DNA from 3 places in the Pseudomonas sp. MBLB4136 genome. Region 3 is predicted to be linked to each of the others. Evidence: riboswitches for the same ligand, from Rfam matches in the RefSeq annotation. Region 3 holds a riboswitch; each other region holds the start of a gene.

Region 1 (5,357 bases), 2.2 Mb from region 3:
CGTGCACGTGAAGAGCAACATGCTGGCGATCATGCTGGTGGCCATCCACAAGGAGTTCTGGCAGGCCGACGCGGCCACCCGCCAGCAGCTCGGCGAGCAGTTCGCACGCCTGGTGGTCGCCCACGGCCTGCCCGGCAGCGGCCACACCCGGCCGGATCACCCCATGCTGCAGTGGCTGCTGCCGCAGCTGCCGGAGGAGCTGCGCAGCGCCCTGCAGCAGCGCCTGCAGGCGGCGCGCATCCAGTACGAGCCGGCGCCTGCGCCGAGCAGCCTCAGCGAGATCCAGGCGCCGCAGGCCGAGCCCGCCGCAGAATCGGGCGCCGCCCAAGGCGAGCCCCAAGCCCTGAGCCAGGCATTCTGGTTCGCCCTGGCGCTGCTGGCCGGCCTGCTCGCCCTGGGCGTATGGCGCGGCCGCGGCCCACGTATTTCGATAGGAGGTTAAGGATGTTCGACAGTCAAGTATTCACCTGGCTGCACCTGCTGGTCGGCTGGCTGCTGCAACCGGTCACCCTCGGCCTGTTCGCCCTGCTGGCCGTGGCGGTGTGGGATTGCGGGGTGGCCGTCGGCGAGCGCTGCGGCGGCCTGGCCCGCTGGCGCGTCTTGCCTGTCGCGGAGATCGAGCGGCGGGCGCGCCGGCGCCTGGACCGCGCCGACCTGATCGCCCGCATCGGCCCCATGCTCGGCCTAATGGGCACCCTGATCCCCCTGGGGCCCGGGCTGGCGGCCCTGGGCGAGGGCAATGTGCAGATCCTCAGCGTGGCCATGCGGGTGGCCTTCGACACCACGGTGTTCGGCCTGCTCGCCGGGCTGCTCGGCTTCGGCCTGGGGCGCCTGCGCCGCCGCTGGTACGACGAACTGCTGGACCAGTGTGAGGCCTGGGCGGGCGAGGAGCGGGCCGATGAGCCGGCGCTGGCGCTCTAGCCGCTTCGCCGCGGGCGACGACGACCCCCTCGGCCCGCTGGCCAACCTGGTCGACGTGGTGCTGGTGTTCGCCTGCGGGCTGATCGCCGCCCTGGTGGCGCAGACCGACCTGCTGGCCCGGCTCGAGGCGCGCCAGCAGCCGCTGCCGGTCGAGCGAGGCCGCGAGCTGCCGGCCCTGCCCGACAGCCTCAAGGGCCAGGGCGGCGAGGGGCTGGAGAGCGTCGGCCAGGTCTATCGCGACCCGCAGACCGGCAAGCTGATCCTGATCGGCCAGTGAGGCGGCAGGAGGGCGGCGGTCGACAGGCGCGCGCGGCGTTGACGTTGCCGTGGCAACTCTCTACCCTGCGCGCCTTGCTTCAGGTGCCCCCGACGCTGCGCGTCCGAGGGGTGAAACAGGGAAGTCGGTGCGTTAGGCCTGTCCGGGCCAACCATTCCGACGCTGCCCCCGCAACGGTAGACGAGTCAAACCAGCGCTGTTCAACCACTGTGCCTCGGCATGGGAAGGTACGCTGGCGGGCGATCCGCAAGTCGGATCGCCGCTCGTGAGCCCGGAGACCGGCCTGTAGCAGTCCACGGCATCGCGGAGGGCGTTGTCGGGCGGGTGGACTGCGCCTGACTGCCGTTCGCCCGTCCTTTGCGCTCCGTATGCCTTTCTCAGCCTAAGTCGCCCGGGTGGGTGCGACGGAGCATAGATCGAGCATGAGCAAGTCCCTTCTGACGCCGGCAGCGCTGCTGGCGTGCAGCATCAGCAGTATTTCCCTGGCGCAAGCCGCCCAACCGACGCGGTTGAACGATCAACTGGTGACCGCCAGCCGCACGGCGCAGACCGCCGAGCAGAGCCTGGCGGCGGTAACCGTATTCGACCGCGCGCAGATCGAGCAGAGCCAGGCGACCTCGGTGCCCGAGCTGCTCAAGCGCGTGCCGGGCGTGTCCTTCGCCAACAACGGCGGGCCGGGCAAGAACACCTCGCTGTTCATGCGCGGCAGCGAATCCGACCATGTGCTGGTGCTGATCGACGGCATCAAGGTCGGCTCGGTGACCTCTGGCGGCACGGCCCTGCAGGACCTGCCCCTGGAGCTGATCGAGCGCATCGAGGTGGTGCGCGGGCCGCGCTCCAGCCTGTACGGCTCCGAAGCCATAGGTGGGGTGATCCAGATCTTCACCCGCAAGGGCGGCAGCGGCGCTGCCAAGCCGTTCTTCTCCGCCGGTTACGGCACCCACGACAGCTACAGCGGCAGCGCCGGGGTTGCCGGCGGCGCCGGCGCCGGCTGGTACAGCCTGGGCGTCAGCGGCATCGATACCGACGGCATCAACGTCAAGCCGATCGGCGCCAGCGGCTACGAAGACGATGCCGACGGCTACCGTAACCTCTCCGCCACGCTCAGCACCGGCTACCGCTTCGCCAACGGCCTGGAGCTGGACGCCAACCTGCTGCGGGCCAAGTCGCACAACGACTACGACCAGGTCAATCGCAGGCGCACCTCGGGCTTTCACGCCCATGCCGATGGCGAGGCGAACGTCTTCGGCACCCGTGCGCGCTTCGCCCCGCTCGAGCCCTGGCAGGTGACCCTGCAGGTCGGGCGCAGCGAAGACAAGTCCGACGCCTTTCTCGACGGCCGTTTCAGTTCGCGTTTCGACAGTCGCCGCGACAGCGCCAGCTGGCAGAACGACCTCGCCCTGGCGAGCGGCCATACCCTGACTCTGGGCGCCGACCATCAGCACGACGAGGTCAACGGCAGCACCGCCTACGCCGAGGATTCCCGGGACAACAAGGGCGCCTTCGCCCAGTACCTCGGCGAGGTCGGCCGGCACGACTGGCAGCTGTCGCTGCGCCGCGACGACAACCAGCAGTTCGGCCGCCACGACACCGGCAACCTCGGCTATGGCTATGCCCTGAGCGACGCGCTGCGGGCGACTGTCAGCTATGGCACGGCGTTCAAGGCACCGACCTTCAACGAGCTGTACTACCCCGGCTATGGCAACCCGCAACTGCAGGCGGAAACCTCCCGGAGCCTGGAGGTCGGCCTGGCCGGCCGGCATGGCTGGGGCCATTGGTCGCTCAACGCCTTCCGCACGGTGATCGACGACCTGATCGCCTACGACTCGAGCATCAAGGCGCCGGCCAACGTCGACCAGGCGCGCATCCGCGGCGTCGAGCTGGTGCTCGGCAACCGGTTGCTCGGCTGGGACTGGAACGCCAACTACACCCTGCTGGAGCCGGAGAACCGCTCGTCCGGGGCCAATGACGGCAACGAACTGGCGCGCCGCGCCAAGCAGCTGTTCAACCTGGACCTGGATCGTCGCCTCGGCGCCTTCAGCCTCGGCGCCAGCCTGCACGCCGAAGGCCAGCGCTTCGACGACCTGGCCAACAACAAGCCGCTGTCCGGCTTTGCCACCCTCGACCTGCGCGGCGAATACCGCATCGACCCCGAATGGCGCCTGCAGGCCCGGGTGGCCAACCTGCTGGACGCCGACTACGAGACCGCCGAGGGCTTCAACCAGCCCGGCCAGGCGGTCTACCTGACGGTGCGCTACCAGGCGCTGTAATCCCCCCGGCGCCGACGGGCTGACCCGTCGGCGCCCTCACCAGGAGAACCCCCATGCCCAAGCTGTCACCCTCCCTGCAACTGCTGCTCGGCCTCGCCCTGGCGGCGCTGCTGGCCATGACCCGCGGCCATCACTTTGCCTCGGTCAACCTGCCCAGCGCCTCCTGGGCGGTGTTCTTCCTCGCCGGCGTGCTGCTCGCGCCGCGCTGGGTGTTCCCGGCGCTGTTCATCGAGGCTTCCCTGCTCGATTTCGCCGCCATGCAGTGGGCCGGGGTCAGCGACTGGTGCATGTCGCCGGCCTACTGGCTGCTCGTGCCGGCCTACGGCTCGCTGTGGCTGGCTGGCCGCCTGTACGCCGGCTGGCACCGCGACAGCCTGCAGAGCCTGGCGCTGCTGGCGGCGACCGTGGCGCTGGGCGCCCTGGTCGCCTACCTGTTCTCCGGCGGCGGCTTCCTCTATTTCTCCGGGCGTTATGCGGAGCCGAGCCTGGCCCTGCTGGCCGAGCGCATCGCCCAGTATTACCCGCGCTACCTAGGCACCCTGGCGCTCTATGTCGGTGTGGCGGCGATGCTCTACGTCGGCGCCCGCTCCTGGCAATTGGCGCAGCGCCGCGCGGAGGTGCAGGGATGAGCGAGTCGGTCGAGCGGGACGCGCGGCACAAGGCGCGCATGGCGCGCAAGAAGGCGTTGATCGACGAGAAGATCGCCCAGGCCCAGGACGAGTACGGCCTGCTGCTGGTGCACAGCGGCAACGGCAAGGGCAAGAGCAGCTCGGCCTTCGGCATGGTCGCCCGGGCCCTGGGGCACGGCATCAAGGTCGGCGTGGTGCAGTTCATCAAGGGTGCCGCCAGCACCGGCGAGGAGAGCTTCTTCCGCCGCTTCCCAGAGGAAGTCAGCTACCACGTGATGGGCGAGGGCTTTACCTGGGAGACCCAGGACCGCCAGCGCGACATCGAGAAGGCCCGACAGGCCTGGGCGGTCGCCCGGCAGCTGCTGAACGATCCGGCCATCGGCCTGGTCGTGCTGGATGAACTGAACATCGCCCTGAAGTACGGCTACCTGGAGCTGGAACCGGTGCTCGCCGATATCGAGGCGCGGCCGCTGCTGCAGCATGTGGTGGTGACCGGCCGGGGCGCCTTGCCGGGGATGATCGAGGCGGCGGACACCGTCACCGAGATGAGCCTGGTCAAACACGCCTTCAAGGCTGGCGTGAAGGCGCAGAAGGGCGTGGAGTTCTGATGAGCCCGCTCAAGGCATGCAGAGACCGCAGTTGCGTAGGGTGGATGACGCCGTTTTCATCCACCGTTGTCGTTGGTGGATGGGTAAGGCGCCATCCACCCTACGATGGTGAAGGGAGGCCGCGATGAGCGTTAGAAGCTGCCCGGCCCTGTTGGTCGCCGCGCCGGCCTCGGGGCAGGGCAAGACCACGGTCACCGCCGCCCTGGCGCGGTTGCACAGCCGCCAGGGCAAGCGGGTGCGGGTGTTCAAGTGCGGGCCGGATTTCCTCGACCCGATGATCCTCGCCCGCGCCAGCGGCCTGCCGGTGTACCAGCTGGACCTGTGGATGGTCGGCGAGGCCGAGAGCCGCCGGCTGCTGTGGCAGGCGGCCGGGGAGGCCGACCTGATCCTGATCGAGGGGGTGATGGGCCTGTTCGATGGCAGCCCGTCGGCGGCCGACCTGGCGCGGCGCTTCGGCGTGCCGGTGATGGCGGTGATCGACGGCTCGGCCATGGCCCAGACCTTCGGCGCCCTGGCCCATGGCCTGGCCAGCTTCCAGCCCGATTTGCCGTTCTCCGGGGTGCTCGGCAACCGGGTCGGCAGCGCGCGCCATGGCGAGATGCTGCGCGACGCCTTGCCCGCGGCGATCCGTTGGTACGGCGCCCTGCCGCGC
Region 2 (5,357 bases), 2.2 Mb from region 3:
CGCCGGCCTCGAAACTCTCGATCAGCTGGCGCAGCTTGAGCAGGTCGTCGTACAGCGGCGTGGCCACCAGCGGCGGGGTCAGGTGGTCGATCATCACCGCCAGGCCGCGGCGCTTGGCCTGAATGCCCTCGCCGACCCCGTCGACTATGTACGGGTAGATGCTCGGCAGGTCGCCGAGTATCTGCGTCGGATAGTCCTCGTCGCTCAGGCCCGCCCGCCGCCGCGGCAGGAACTCGTAGGTGGAGTGGCGGCCGAGGTGGATCAGCGCGTCGGCACGGAAACCCTCGCGCAGCCAGTGATAGAAGGCCAGGTACTGATGCGGCGGCGGAAACACCAGGTTGGCGTGCAGCAGCTCCTCGTCCACCTCCCAGCCGCGCGGCGGCTGCGGGCCGACGAATACCTTGCCGAACCGCAGCCCCGGCAACAGCAGGCGGCCGTCGCGGACCATCACCCGCCCCGGGCCCTCGCCCCAGCCGCGCAGGCCCTCGATGCCGGTCGCCACCAGCGCCGCGATCAACCCCTCGGCCTGGGCCCAGTCGGCCTGGGTCGGCTGCGCCACGGCCGCGCGGTACAGCGCCTCGAGCTGCGCCAGCAGGTCCAGGGCGCGGGCCCGCGCCGGGTGCTCGACGCCATCGAGCACGTGGTGCAGCTCGCTGGAGCCGCTGGCCAGGATATCCGCGGCGATCTGCAGCTCGGAGGCCGCCAGGGCCCGGCGCAGCTGGGCGTGCCAGTAACCCAGGGGGCCCTGGACCATCTCCGCCTGCAGCGCGGCCGGCAGCGTGGCGAACCAGTCGCGGTACTCCTCAGCGCCCAGACTCTGCACCTTGCCGGCCATCTCGGCCAGGGCGTCGCCCTGCTCCGGCAGGTTGACGCCGCGCTCCTGCAACAGTTCGAGCAGCACCGCGGGGCTGTCCGGCAGCGGCCCGGTGTCGTAGCCCTCGGCCTGCAGGCGCTGGAGGATGTGCCACAGCGACTGCGGCACATCGAGGTTGTCCGCGCCGATGTTGTGCCGCCCCGGCGGATGGTTGTAGTAGATGATCGCCAGGCGCTTGTCGGCGTTGGCCGTGCGCTGCAGGTGTCGCCAGCGCTGGATGCGCGCGCTCATCGCGGCGACCTGGTGCGGCAGCGGCTCGCCGATGGCGAAGCGGATGCCGGACAGCGGGTCGAGCTGGCGCTCGCGCCAGGCCGCCAGCACCATGGCCTGGCTGGTGCCTTGCAGCTCCGGCATGGCCAGCTGGTAGTGCACCTTGTCGCGCGCCAGGCCGTCGCTGGACAGCTGCCAGGCCGCCTCGCTGCGGTCCTCCAGGCGCAGGCCCTTGAGCACCGGCACGTTCAGCTCGCCGAACAGCTCGGTGACCTGCTCGCGGTGCTCGCCGCCGCCGATGACAAAGTCCTGCAGGGCGACCACCGCCGCCAACGGCGGGTGCTCGCCCTCCTTGAGCCAGCGCACCGCCTGCAGGGAGCCCTCACCCCAGTTGGCGAACAGGCTGACGCAAGCCAGACCGGCCTCGCCCAGGGCGCGGCACAGCGCATCGTTGAGCGCCTGGTCGCCGGCACGATCGGCGCGCCCGTGGTCGACCAGCGCCACCAGGGCCTCGCCGCGCCAGCGCAGCTGCTCGGCGCTGCGCAGCTCGCCGTCCTGGTAGAAGCGCAGCGGCGCCCGCTCCCTGGCCGGCGCCGGCGCCACGCCGGTATCCACCCGCGCCGCCAGCCAGGCCAGCAGCCCGGCGATGTTCTCGCTGCCGCCGGCCAGCCAGTAGCTGCGCGCGCTCAGCCAGTCGGCCTGGCGCGGATGTTCGCGCTGCTGCTCCTGCAGCCAGGGGGCCAGCGCCCCGCCCGGCTTGGCCGCGCCCAGGCGCTCGGCCTCTTCGCGGGAGGCGAACAGTGGACGACCGGCGGCGCGGCTGAGCTGCACCAGGCCATGGTCGCTGTGCAGGACGAACAGCTCGGCGGCTGACGCCCGGCCCAGCAGGGGCCGCAGACGCTCCACCTCGGCGCCGAAGATGCCGGCACCGAACAGCACCTGGCCCGCATCCAGCCATTGCTGCAGGGCGGCATCGTCCAGCTCGGCCAGCTGCTCGGGAGTCCGCGCGCTGACCCGCTGGCCGGGATACTGGCGCTGGAACTGGGCGACCGCCGCGGCGAACTCGGCGGCGCTGTAGGCGGAGACGATGGCGTTGATCTGCGCCGCACCGGCCAGCGGCGCGCTCAGCGCCAGGCAGGTGGCGAGCGCCAGGCGTCTGCCCAGGGAAAGGGCGCACGTCAGGAAGGACGCAGACCGTGGAAGGGACATGCTCATGTCGTAATAGCTCCGCCGCGCTCACCCGCGCGACCCAGACCGCAAGAGGCAGGCGGAGGAACGACGACGCATGGGCCACGACAAGGGCGCGGCCCACCCGCCGGACAACGCCCTCCGCGATGCCGTGGACTGCGACAGGCCGGTCTCCGGGCTCACGAGCGGCGCGCCTCTAAGGGCGCCGGCCCGCGCACCTTCCCGTGCGCGGAGCCTGGCGGGCTTAACCGTACGTAGCGAGGGAAAGTCCGGTTCGAGGGGGCACCCCCGCGCAGTTTTGTTGGTCTTTCGCGGCGAATAGCGGGCTATTCAACGAAAAAGAGCAGCAAAAATGGCCGAATCCGGCTTTCCGCAGCAGAACAGCGTTAAGTCCGACAGTCTCCCAGGCACAGTGGTAAAAAGCGCGGGTTTGACTCGTCTACCGTTGCGGGGGCAGCGTCGGAATTGCGGGCCCGTAGAGGCCGAACGCACCGACTTCCCTGTTTCACCCCTCGGACGCGCGGCGTCGGGGGCACCTGTTGCAAGGCGCGCAGGGTAGAGACAGGCAGGCGGGGCGTCAATGCACGGGCGCGCCCGATGCCTCCCGCAACGGGAGCTAAGCTTCTACCTCCTCTTACTCGTCAGGAGCGTTGCGATGAAATACCGAGGACGCTGTCATTGCGGCCAGGTGGCGTTCGAGGTGGAGGGCGAGATCGCCGGAGCCGTGGCCTGCAACTGCTCGATCTGCCAGCGCAAGGGTGCCTTGATGTGGTTCGTCCCGCGGGACCGGCTGAACCTGCTGACCCCGGACAGCGACGCCGCCGCCTACAGCTTCAACAAGCATGTGATCATGCACCGCTTCTGCCCGCGCTGCGGCATCCACCCCTTCGGCGAAGGCACCGACCCCAAGGGCAATGCCATGGCGGCGATCAATATCCGCTGCCTCGAAGGCATCGACCTGGACGCCGTGCCGGTCCAGCAGTTCGACGGCAAGGCGCTCTAGAGCGGCGACAGCTGCAGCGAAGACAAAAAAGCCAGGCCACCGAGGCCTGGCTTTTCGACTTGGTGGACCGAAGGAGGATCGAACTCCCGACCTCCGCATTGCGAACGCGGCGCTCTCCCAGCTGAGCTATCGGCCCGTGCAGTATTCAATCTAGCCCGCCCTCGACGGCACGCCAATGGCTCAGTGACGCGGCATGAAGCCCGCCGGTTTGGCCGCCAGCCAGGCGACGAAGGTGCACAGGCGCTCATCACTCAACAGGGCCTCGCGGCTGTTGTAGTGCAGCGCCAGTTCCTTCTCGCTGAACAGCCGGTGGATCTGGTTATGGCAGGCGCGACACACCCACAGGGTGGCGGTGATCCGCTCGCTCCTGGCGTAGCGCTTCTGCACGTAGGGCTTGTCGTGCAACGCCTTGGGGATCAGGTGGTGACGGGTCAAGGGCGCCTGGCGGGCGCAGAGCTCACAGCCTTCGGGCTGGGGCGGCAGGCGAATCGGTTCGGCCATGGGACGGCGGCGAGCTCAGGGTCAGCGCTTGCGGCACAGGGTCAGGCCGTCGCCCAGGGGCAGCAGCGACAGGTCGATGCGCGCATCGTCACGCAGGGCCAGGTTGAGGGCCTGGATAGCGCGGGTATCGGCGCTGTCCGGCGCGGCCTCGAGCACCCGACCGCTCCACAGGGTGTTGTCGAACAGCACCAGGCCACCCGGGCGCAGCAGGCGCAGGGCATGCTCGAAGTAGGCCGGGTAGTTGGCCTTGTCGGCGTCGATGAAGATCAGGTCGAACTGCCCGTCCTGCTCCTCGCCGGCCATCGCTGCCAGGGTCTCCAGGGCCGGCGCCAGGCGCAGCTCGATGCGCCCGGCCAGGCCCGCCTCGTCCCAGTAGCGCCGGGCCATGGCGTTGTAGTCGCCGGAAATGTCGCAACAGATCAGCCGGCCGTCCTCGGGCATGGCCTCGGCCATGCAAATGGCGCTGTAGCCGGTGAAGGTACCGATCTCGATGACCCGCCTGGCGCCCGTCAGCTTGACCAGCAGCGCCATGAACTGGCCCTGCTCCGGGGCGATCTGCCAGCGCGCGTTTTCCAGCTGCGCGGTCTCCTCGCGCAGGCGCTTGAGCAGCGGCGTCTCACGCAGGGAGACCTCGAGCAGGTAGCGATACAGTGCGTCGTCGAGGTTGAGGGTGCGATTGGTCATGGGCTGGCCTGCCTGAAATCAGGGGTTGCGCGCCAGTTCGGCGCTGAACACGCGCTTGGCGTCCAGGTAGGTGCGCTGCCAGTAGCTGTTGCTCAGGCTGTCCAGGCGCACGGTGCCACCACTGGAGGGCGCATGGACGAAGCGGCCGTTGCCGACGTAGATGCCGGCATGGCTGACCTGACTGCCGCCGCTGGTGGCGAAGAACACCAGGTCGCCACTCTGCAGAGCCTCGCGGCTGCCGATGGTCGGCGCGCGCAGTGCGCTCAGTTCGCGGGTCGAACGGGGCAACTGGATGCCGGCGGCGTCGCGATAGACATAGCCGATCAGCCCGCTGCAGTCAAAGCCCCCTTCGGGGGTGTTGCCGCCATAGCGGTAGGGGGTGCCGACCAGGCCCAAGGCACGGAATAGCACGTCGTCGGAGCTGCCGTGAAGGCTACCGGCGGGAAGCTGAATCGAGGTTGGCGGAGCGGCCGGGCGGCCGGCGCAGGCGCTGAGCAGCGCGACGAGAAGCAACAAGGCGACACGGGGCGTAGCGGGCATGAGCGAGGCGATCCTGAGCCTGGATGCGCCCTACTCTGCCGGCTCAGGCGTCGGCGCGCAACCGCCGAGGCGCCACCAACGACTCAGGGATGGCGCTCGAGCGACTCGCTGGGCGCCATGGCCAGCACGCGCTTGGCCTCGATGAAGCTGCGCTTCCAGTAGCGGTCGTCCAGGCTGTCGACCCGCACGCCGCCACTGCGGCGACTGGCCGAATGGATAAACTGGTCATCGCCCAGGTAGATGCCGGCATGGCTGACGCGGCCGCGGCCGTTGGTGCTGAAGAACACCAGGTCGCCCGGCTCCAGCTCATCACGCTCGACCAGCGGCGCGTCGATATTGATCATCTCGCGGGTGGAG
Region 3 (5,357 bases):
TGGCGGTACTCGTATTTCAGGGCGGCGTTGAACAGGGTATAGCCCCCTTCGCGCGGCAGGACATGGGCGTCGTCGCTGGAGAGGTAGCGGGCGCCAGTGTAGATCGCTTCCAGATAGGCGTTCAGTCCCGGCAGGACGATGTAGTTCAGGTGTGCGCCGGCGCTATGACGGGACACCCAGGGCACTTCGTTGCCCTTGTTCTGGCCGGCGCGGAACTCCGAGTCGGTGAAGCTGTACTGGGCACCGACACTGAGCTTGTTGGTCAGCGAACCCTCACCCTCGAGCAGCAGGCCCTGGCGACGGGTCTTGTCCAGGTTGATATTGGCGCCGGCGCCAGGGCCGAATACGGAGTGTTCGGCGAGCGGGTCGTACAGCAGCTCGTCCTCCAGATCCAGGCGGTAGAGAGTGGCCTGGTAACGCTGGCTGCCATCGCGCCACTCGATTCCGCTTTCCCAGGACTCACCGGTCTGTGGCTTGAGGAAGGTCACGCCGGGCCCGACTGAGGCGTTCTCATTGACGTTGGCCCAGCGCAGCACATCTTCGCGCTTGATAAACAGGCTGGTCTGCTGATTCGCCTGCCACTGCAGGGCAACGCTGGTGCTGCCTTCCCGGTCGGTATGACTGAGGTCGTTGCGCTTGTTGCGGTCCTCCGCCTCGCTGGCGCGGTAGCCCAGGATCAGGCTGACATCGCTGGCAAGGGGCTGACTCAGTTGGGTGTACCAGTCGCGCTGAGTCTGGCGCGCCAGGCTGCTGAAGCTCGGAAAGCTGGCGTAGGCGGCCTGGTAATCGCTGGTGATGTGGTCGTGGCCGATCAGCCACTCGCTGCGCCCCAGGCCGCTATCGAAGTGGGCCGTCAGGCGCGGGCTGAAGCTCTCCACACGGGTGCCGTCATTGAACGGGCTGCCGGAAATCAGGCCTACGCCATCGGAGTCGCGGAAGCTGTAATCGAAGTTGCCGGTCCAGTTGGCGCCGATGGCCTGTTCCAAGGCGAAGCGGTGGACCTGGGTCTTGCTGTCGTTCCACTCGTTGGAGGTGCTCGCCTTGCGGTCCGCGCGGCGTTGGGCAATGGTCAGGGCGCCGGGGTAGAGCAGTTCATCGTCGGTGCTCTGGTACTCATACAGTGCCCAACCATCGGCGTGATCGTAGCGCAGCCGGGCGAAACCGTTGCTGTAGCTGGCGTTGTTGTGGTCGCGATAATTGTCGGTGTGGCGCGTTTCGCCGCTGGCATAGACGGAGAACCCGGCGCCTAGCTGCTGGAACAGATGCCCGCGATAGGCCTCCAGGTCGTGGCTGCCCTGGGTCGTCTCCACATAGGCTTCGTTGTCGACTGGCGTGCGGGTGATGATGTTGATCACCCCGCCTACCGCCTGGTCGCCGTAGAGCACGGTGCCGGCGCCGCGGATGATCTCGATGCGCTCGATGTTGGCCAGGGGCACGCTGTTGAGGTCGGGGCCGTTGAGGCTGGGATTGTTCAGGCGGCGGCCGTCGACCAGCACCAGGGTGTTGTTCACCGCATTCTCGCCGAAGCCGCGCAGGCTGATCGACGCGCGGTTGCCGTCGCCCAGGGTGTCGCGAACCTGCAGCCCCGCCTGCCCGCGCAGCACTTCGATCAGGTTGTGGGCGGCGCTTTTCTCGATCTGTTTGCGGTCGATCACCCGGACGCTGGCCGGCGCGGGCTTCTGCAGGGGGGTGCCGCGGGTCACCACCAATGGCTGGGCCTGATAGGGTTCGGCGGGCTCGGCAGCCAGTACCAGGCTCGGGGTCAGCGCTACGGCGAGGGCGAGAGGGGACAGTTTCATGGGTAAATCCTCAAAAGGGAGAAGTCTTTTGAGGAGGGCAGGGACAAGCACGGGCAAGCGGACGGGTGCCAGCGCTTGACGGTGATGCCCTCCGCAACACCAGTCAGATTGCGCCGAGGCAGGTCTCCGGGCTGTCGACTGCGATTTTCCCACCTTCCCGGGCGTACCCAGTGGTGTGTCGGGAAAGCCGGCGCCAGAGCGGGTGTCGCTCGGCGGCTGTCGATTACCGTTGCGGGGGCAGCGCAGGCTTGGCGGCTGTCGGCTGACAGCGGCGCACCTGCTTCCCTTTTCACGCGGCTGGTATGGCCGCGACCTCGGACAACTTGAAACGCCGCGCACCATAAGGGGCTGCGGCGGGTAAAGCAATGCTGCGGCGCGGACGTTGGTCGCCCGCGCCGCGTCGATCAGGCTGGCAACATGGCCAGGCGGCGACGGATGGCGGCCTCGATGCCGGCCTCGTCAAGGCCGCATTCGGCGAGCATCTGCGCCGGCTTGGCGTGCTCCACGTAGTAGTCCGGCAGGCCCAGGTGCAGCACCGACTTGAGCAGGTCCTCACGGGCCAGGTACTCGCTGACCGCGCTGCCGGCGCCGCCCATGATGCTGTTCTCCTCGATGGTCACCAGCAGCTCGTGCTCGGTGGCCAGCTGGCGCAGCAGGGCCTCGTCCAGGGGTTTGACGAAGCGCATGTCGACCACCGTGGCGTCCAGGGTCTCGCCGACCTTCAGCGCCTCGGCCAGTTGCACGCCGAACGCCAGCAGGGCGATGCGCCTGCCCTGGCGGCGGACCACGCCCTTGCCGATCTCCAGCGGTTGCAGGCCCGGCTCGATGCTGGCGTCGGGGCCGCTGCCGCGCGGGTAGCGCACCGCCGCCGGGCCCAGGTACTGGTAGCCGGTGGTGAGCATGCGGCGCAGCTCGTTCTCGTCGCTGGGGGTCATCACCAGCATGCCGGGGATGCAGCGCAGGTAGGACAGGTCGAAGCTGCCGGCGTGGGTCGGGCCGTCCTCGCCGACCAGGCCGGCACGGTCGATGGCGAACAGCACGTCGAGGTTCTGCACCGCGACATCGTGGATCAGCTGGTCGTAGGCGCGCTGCAGGAAGGTCGAGTAGATCGCCACCACCGGCTTGGCGCCGTCGCAGGCCATGCCGGCGGCCAGGGTCACCGCATGCTGCTCGGCGATGGCCACGTCGAAGTAGCGCTGCGGGTAGCGCTCGCTGAAGGCCACCAGGTCGGAGCCTTCCTTCATCGCCGGGGTGATGCCGACCAGGCGGTTGTCCTGCGCGGCCATGTCGCACAGCCACTGGCCGAAGACGTTGGAGTACTTGGGCCCGGAGGGCTTCTTCGGCGCGTTCGCCGGCGCGTTGATCGGCTCCAGCTTGGTGATCGCATGGTAGCCGATCGGGTCGGCCTCGGCCGGGGCGAAGCCCTTGCCCTTCTTGGTGATCACGTGGAGGAACTGCGGCCCCTCCAGGTCGCGCATGTTGCGCAAGGTGGCCAGCAGGGTCGGCAGGTCGTGGCCGTCGATCGGGCCGATGTAGTTCCAGCCCAGTTCCTCGAACAGGGTGCCGGGCACCAGCATGCCCTTGGCGTGTTCCTCGGTCTTGCGGGCGATCTCCCAGGCGCCGGGCAGGCGTGACAGCACCTTCTTGCTGCCTTCGCGCATGCTGGCGTAGGTGCGGCTGGAGAGCAGCTTGGCCAGGTAGTTGGACAGGCCACCGACATTCTTGGAGATCGACATGTCGTTGTCGTTGAGGATCACCAGCATGTTGGCGCTGACGTCCGAGGCGTGGTTCAGCGCCTCGAAGGCCATGCCGGCGGTCAGGGCGCCGTCGCCGATCACCGCCACGCTCTTGCGCTTGCTGTTGTCCAGGCGGGCGGCGATGGCCATGCCCAGGGCTGCGCTGATCGAGGTGCTGGAGTGGCCGACGCCGAAGGTGTCGTACTCGCTCTCGCTGCGGCGTGGGAAGGCGGCGATGCCGTCCTTCTGCCGCAGGCTGCTCATCTGCTCGCGGCGGCCGGTGAGGATCTTGTGCGGATAGGCCTGATGACCGACGTCCCACACCAGGCGGTCGTCCGGGGTGTCGAAGACGTAGTGCAGGGCGATGGTCAGTTCGATCACCCCGAGCCCGGCACCGAAGTGCCCGCCGGTCTGGCCGACGGTGTAGAGCAGGTACTGGCGCAGCTCGTCGGCCAGGCTCACCAGCTCGGCTTCGCCCAGGCGGCGCAGTTCGTCCGGCGTGTTCGCGCGGTCGAGCAGGGGCGTCAGCGGGCGCTCGCGGGGGATCTCATCGAAGGTCGTCGGCATCGGGCGAATCGTTATAGGCAAAAAGATGCGGCAGTTTACCCGAAAGCGATGCCAAGCTTTAAGCCATAACTCCGCGCAAGCGCGGCGGGGTTGCCCGCCCGGCCTGATTCACCCGCGCAGGCCGGTGTCCCCGTCGGGGCGCGGCTCGGCCAGGTGCCTCAGTGGCGGCGCTCGACGATATAGCGGGCCAGCTCGCGCAGCGGCTCGGCGCCGTTGTCGAAGGCGCGCAGGGCGTGCAGCGCCTGGTCGCGCAGCTCCAGGGCGTAGGCCTTGGCCGGTTCCAGGCCGAGCAGGGCCGGGTAGGTCGGCTTGTGGTTGGCCTCATCCTTGCCTTGGGTCTTGCCCAGGGTGGCGGTGTCGCTCTCCACGTCGAGGATATCGTCCTGCACCTGGAACGCCAGGCCGATGGCCCGGGCATAGGCGTGAAGGGCCTTCAGCGCGGCCTCGTCGGCGCGGCCGCTGGCCAGGGCGCCGAGGCGCACGCTGGCCTCGATCAGCGCGCCGGTCTTGTGCCGGTGCATGGTTTCCAGGGCCGCCTGGTCCAGCTGCTGGCCGACCGAGCCGAGGTCGATGGCCTGGCCGCCGACCATGCCCGCGGGGCCTGCGGCCTGGGCCAGGGCGGCGATCATCGCCAGGCGCAGCTCGGCGTCGTGGGGGTTGCGGCGGGCGTCGGCGAGGACCTCGAAGGCCAGGCTCTGCAGACCGTCACCGGCGAGAATGGCGCAGGCCTCGTCGAAGGCCTTGTGGGTGGTCGGCTGACCGCGGCGCAGGTCGTCGTCGTCCATGGCCGGCAGGTCGTCGTGGACCAGCGAGTAGGCATGGATCAGCTCCACCGCGCAGGCCGCGCCGTCGGCGTCTTGCACCTGGCCGCCGAGGACTTCGCAGGCGGCGTAGACCAGCAGCGGGCGCACCCGCTTGCCGCCGTTGACCACGCTGTAGCGCATGGCCTGGTAGAGCCTTTGCAGCTCCGCGCCTGGGGGCTGCAGCAGCGCATCCAGGGCCTCGTCGACGCGGCGCTGACACTGCGCCTGGTAGGCCGCGATCATGCCGGGCGATCCGCGTCGAAGGGGGCTTCCTCCAGCTCGCCGTCGCGTTCCAGGAGAATCTGCACCTTCTGCTCGGCCTGGGTCAGGGCGGCCTGGCAGTCGCGGGTCAGGCGAATGCCCTGCTCGAAGGCGCTCAGCGAGTCTTCCAGCGACAGCTCGCCGCTTTCCAGGCGCTCGACCAGGCTCTGCAGGTCGGTGAGGGACTGCTC

What was found. A riboswitch is a leader RNA that binds a small molecule or an ion and turns the genes downstream of it on or off. The one in region 3 is predicted to bind cobalamin.
Region 1: another riboswitch for cobalamin. It lies ahead of btuB (TonB-dependent vitamin B12 receptor); the one in region 3 lies ahead of ACSX1D_RS18325 (TonB-dependent receptor family protein).
Region 2: another riboswitch for cobalamin. It lies ahead of ACSX1D_RS06500 (cobaltochelatase subunit CobN); the one in region 3 lies ahead of ACSX1D_RS18325 (TonB-dependent receptor family protein).

The regions. Positions count from the first base shown of each region.
Region 1 covers NZ_CP196713.1:1,432,503-1,437,859, forward strand. The annotation lists gene ACSX1D_RS06500 (cobaltochelatase subunit CobN) at 1-442, shown strand, start outside; gene ACSX1D_RS06505 (MotA/TolQ/ExbB proton channel family protein) at 445-921, shown strand; gene ACSX1D_RS06510 (DUF2149 domain-containing protein) at 899-1,198, shown strand; cobalamin riboswitch at 1,263-1,499, shown strand; gene btuB (TonB-dependent vitamin B12 receptor) at 1,621-3,468, shown strand; gene ACSX1D_RS06520 (hypothetical protein) at 3,522-4,097, shown strand; gene cobO (cob(I)yrinic acid a,c-diamide adenosyltransferase) at 4,094-4,705, shown strand; gene ACSX1D_RS06530 (cobyrinate a,c-diamide synthase) at 4,830-5,357, shown strand, end outside.
Region 2 covers NZ_CP196713.1:1,425,570-1,430,926, reverse strand. The annotation lists gene ACSX1D_RS06500 (cobaltochelatase subunit CobN) at 1-2,299, opposite strand, end outside; cobalamin riboswitch at 2,420-2,827, opposite strand; gene ACSX1D_RS06495 (GFA family protein) at 2,928-3,275, shown strand; tRNA gene ACSX1D_RS06490 (tRNA-Ala) at 3,336-3,411, opposite strand; gene ACSX1D_RS06485 (hypothetical protein) at 3,456-3,776, opposite strand; gene ACSX1D_RS06480 (O-methyltransferase) at 3,798-4,460, opposite strand; gene ACSX1D_RS06475 (C40 family peptidase) at 4,479-5,000, opposite strand; gene ACSX1D_RS06470 (C40 family peptidase) at 5,084-5,357, opposite strand, start outside.
Region 3 covers NZ_CP196713.1:4,000,002-4,005,358, reverse strand. The annotation lists gene ACSX1D_RS18325 (TonB-dependent receptor family protein) at 1-1,799, opposite strand, end outside; cobalamin riboswitch at 1,900-2,131, opposite strand; gene dxs (1-deoxy-D-xylulose-5-phosphate synthase) at 2,204-4,102, opposite strand; gene ispA ((2E,6E)-farnesyl diphosphate synthase) at 4,261-5,148, opposite strand; gene ACSX1D_RS18310 (exodeoxyribonuclease VII small subunit) at 5,145-5,357, opposite strand, start outside.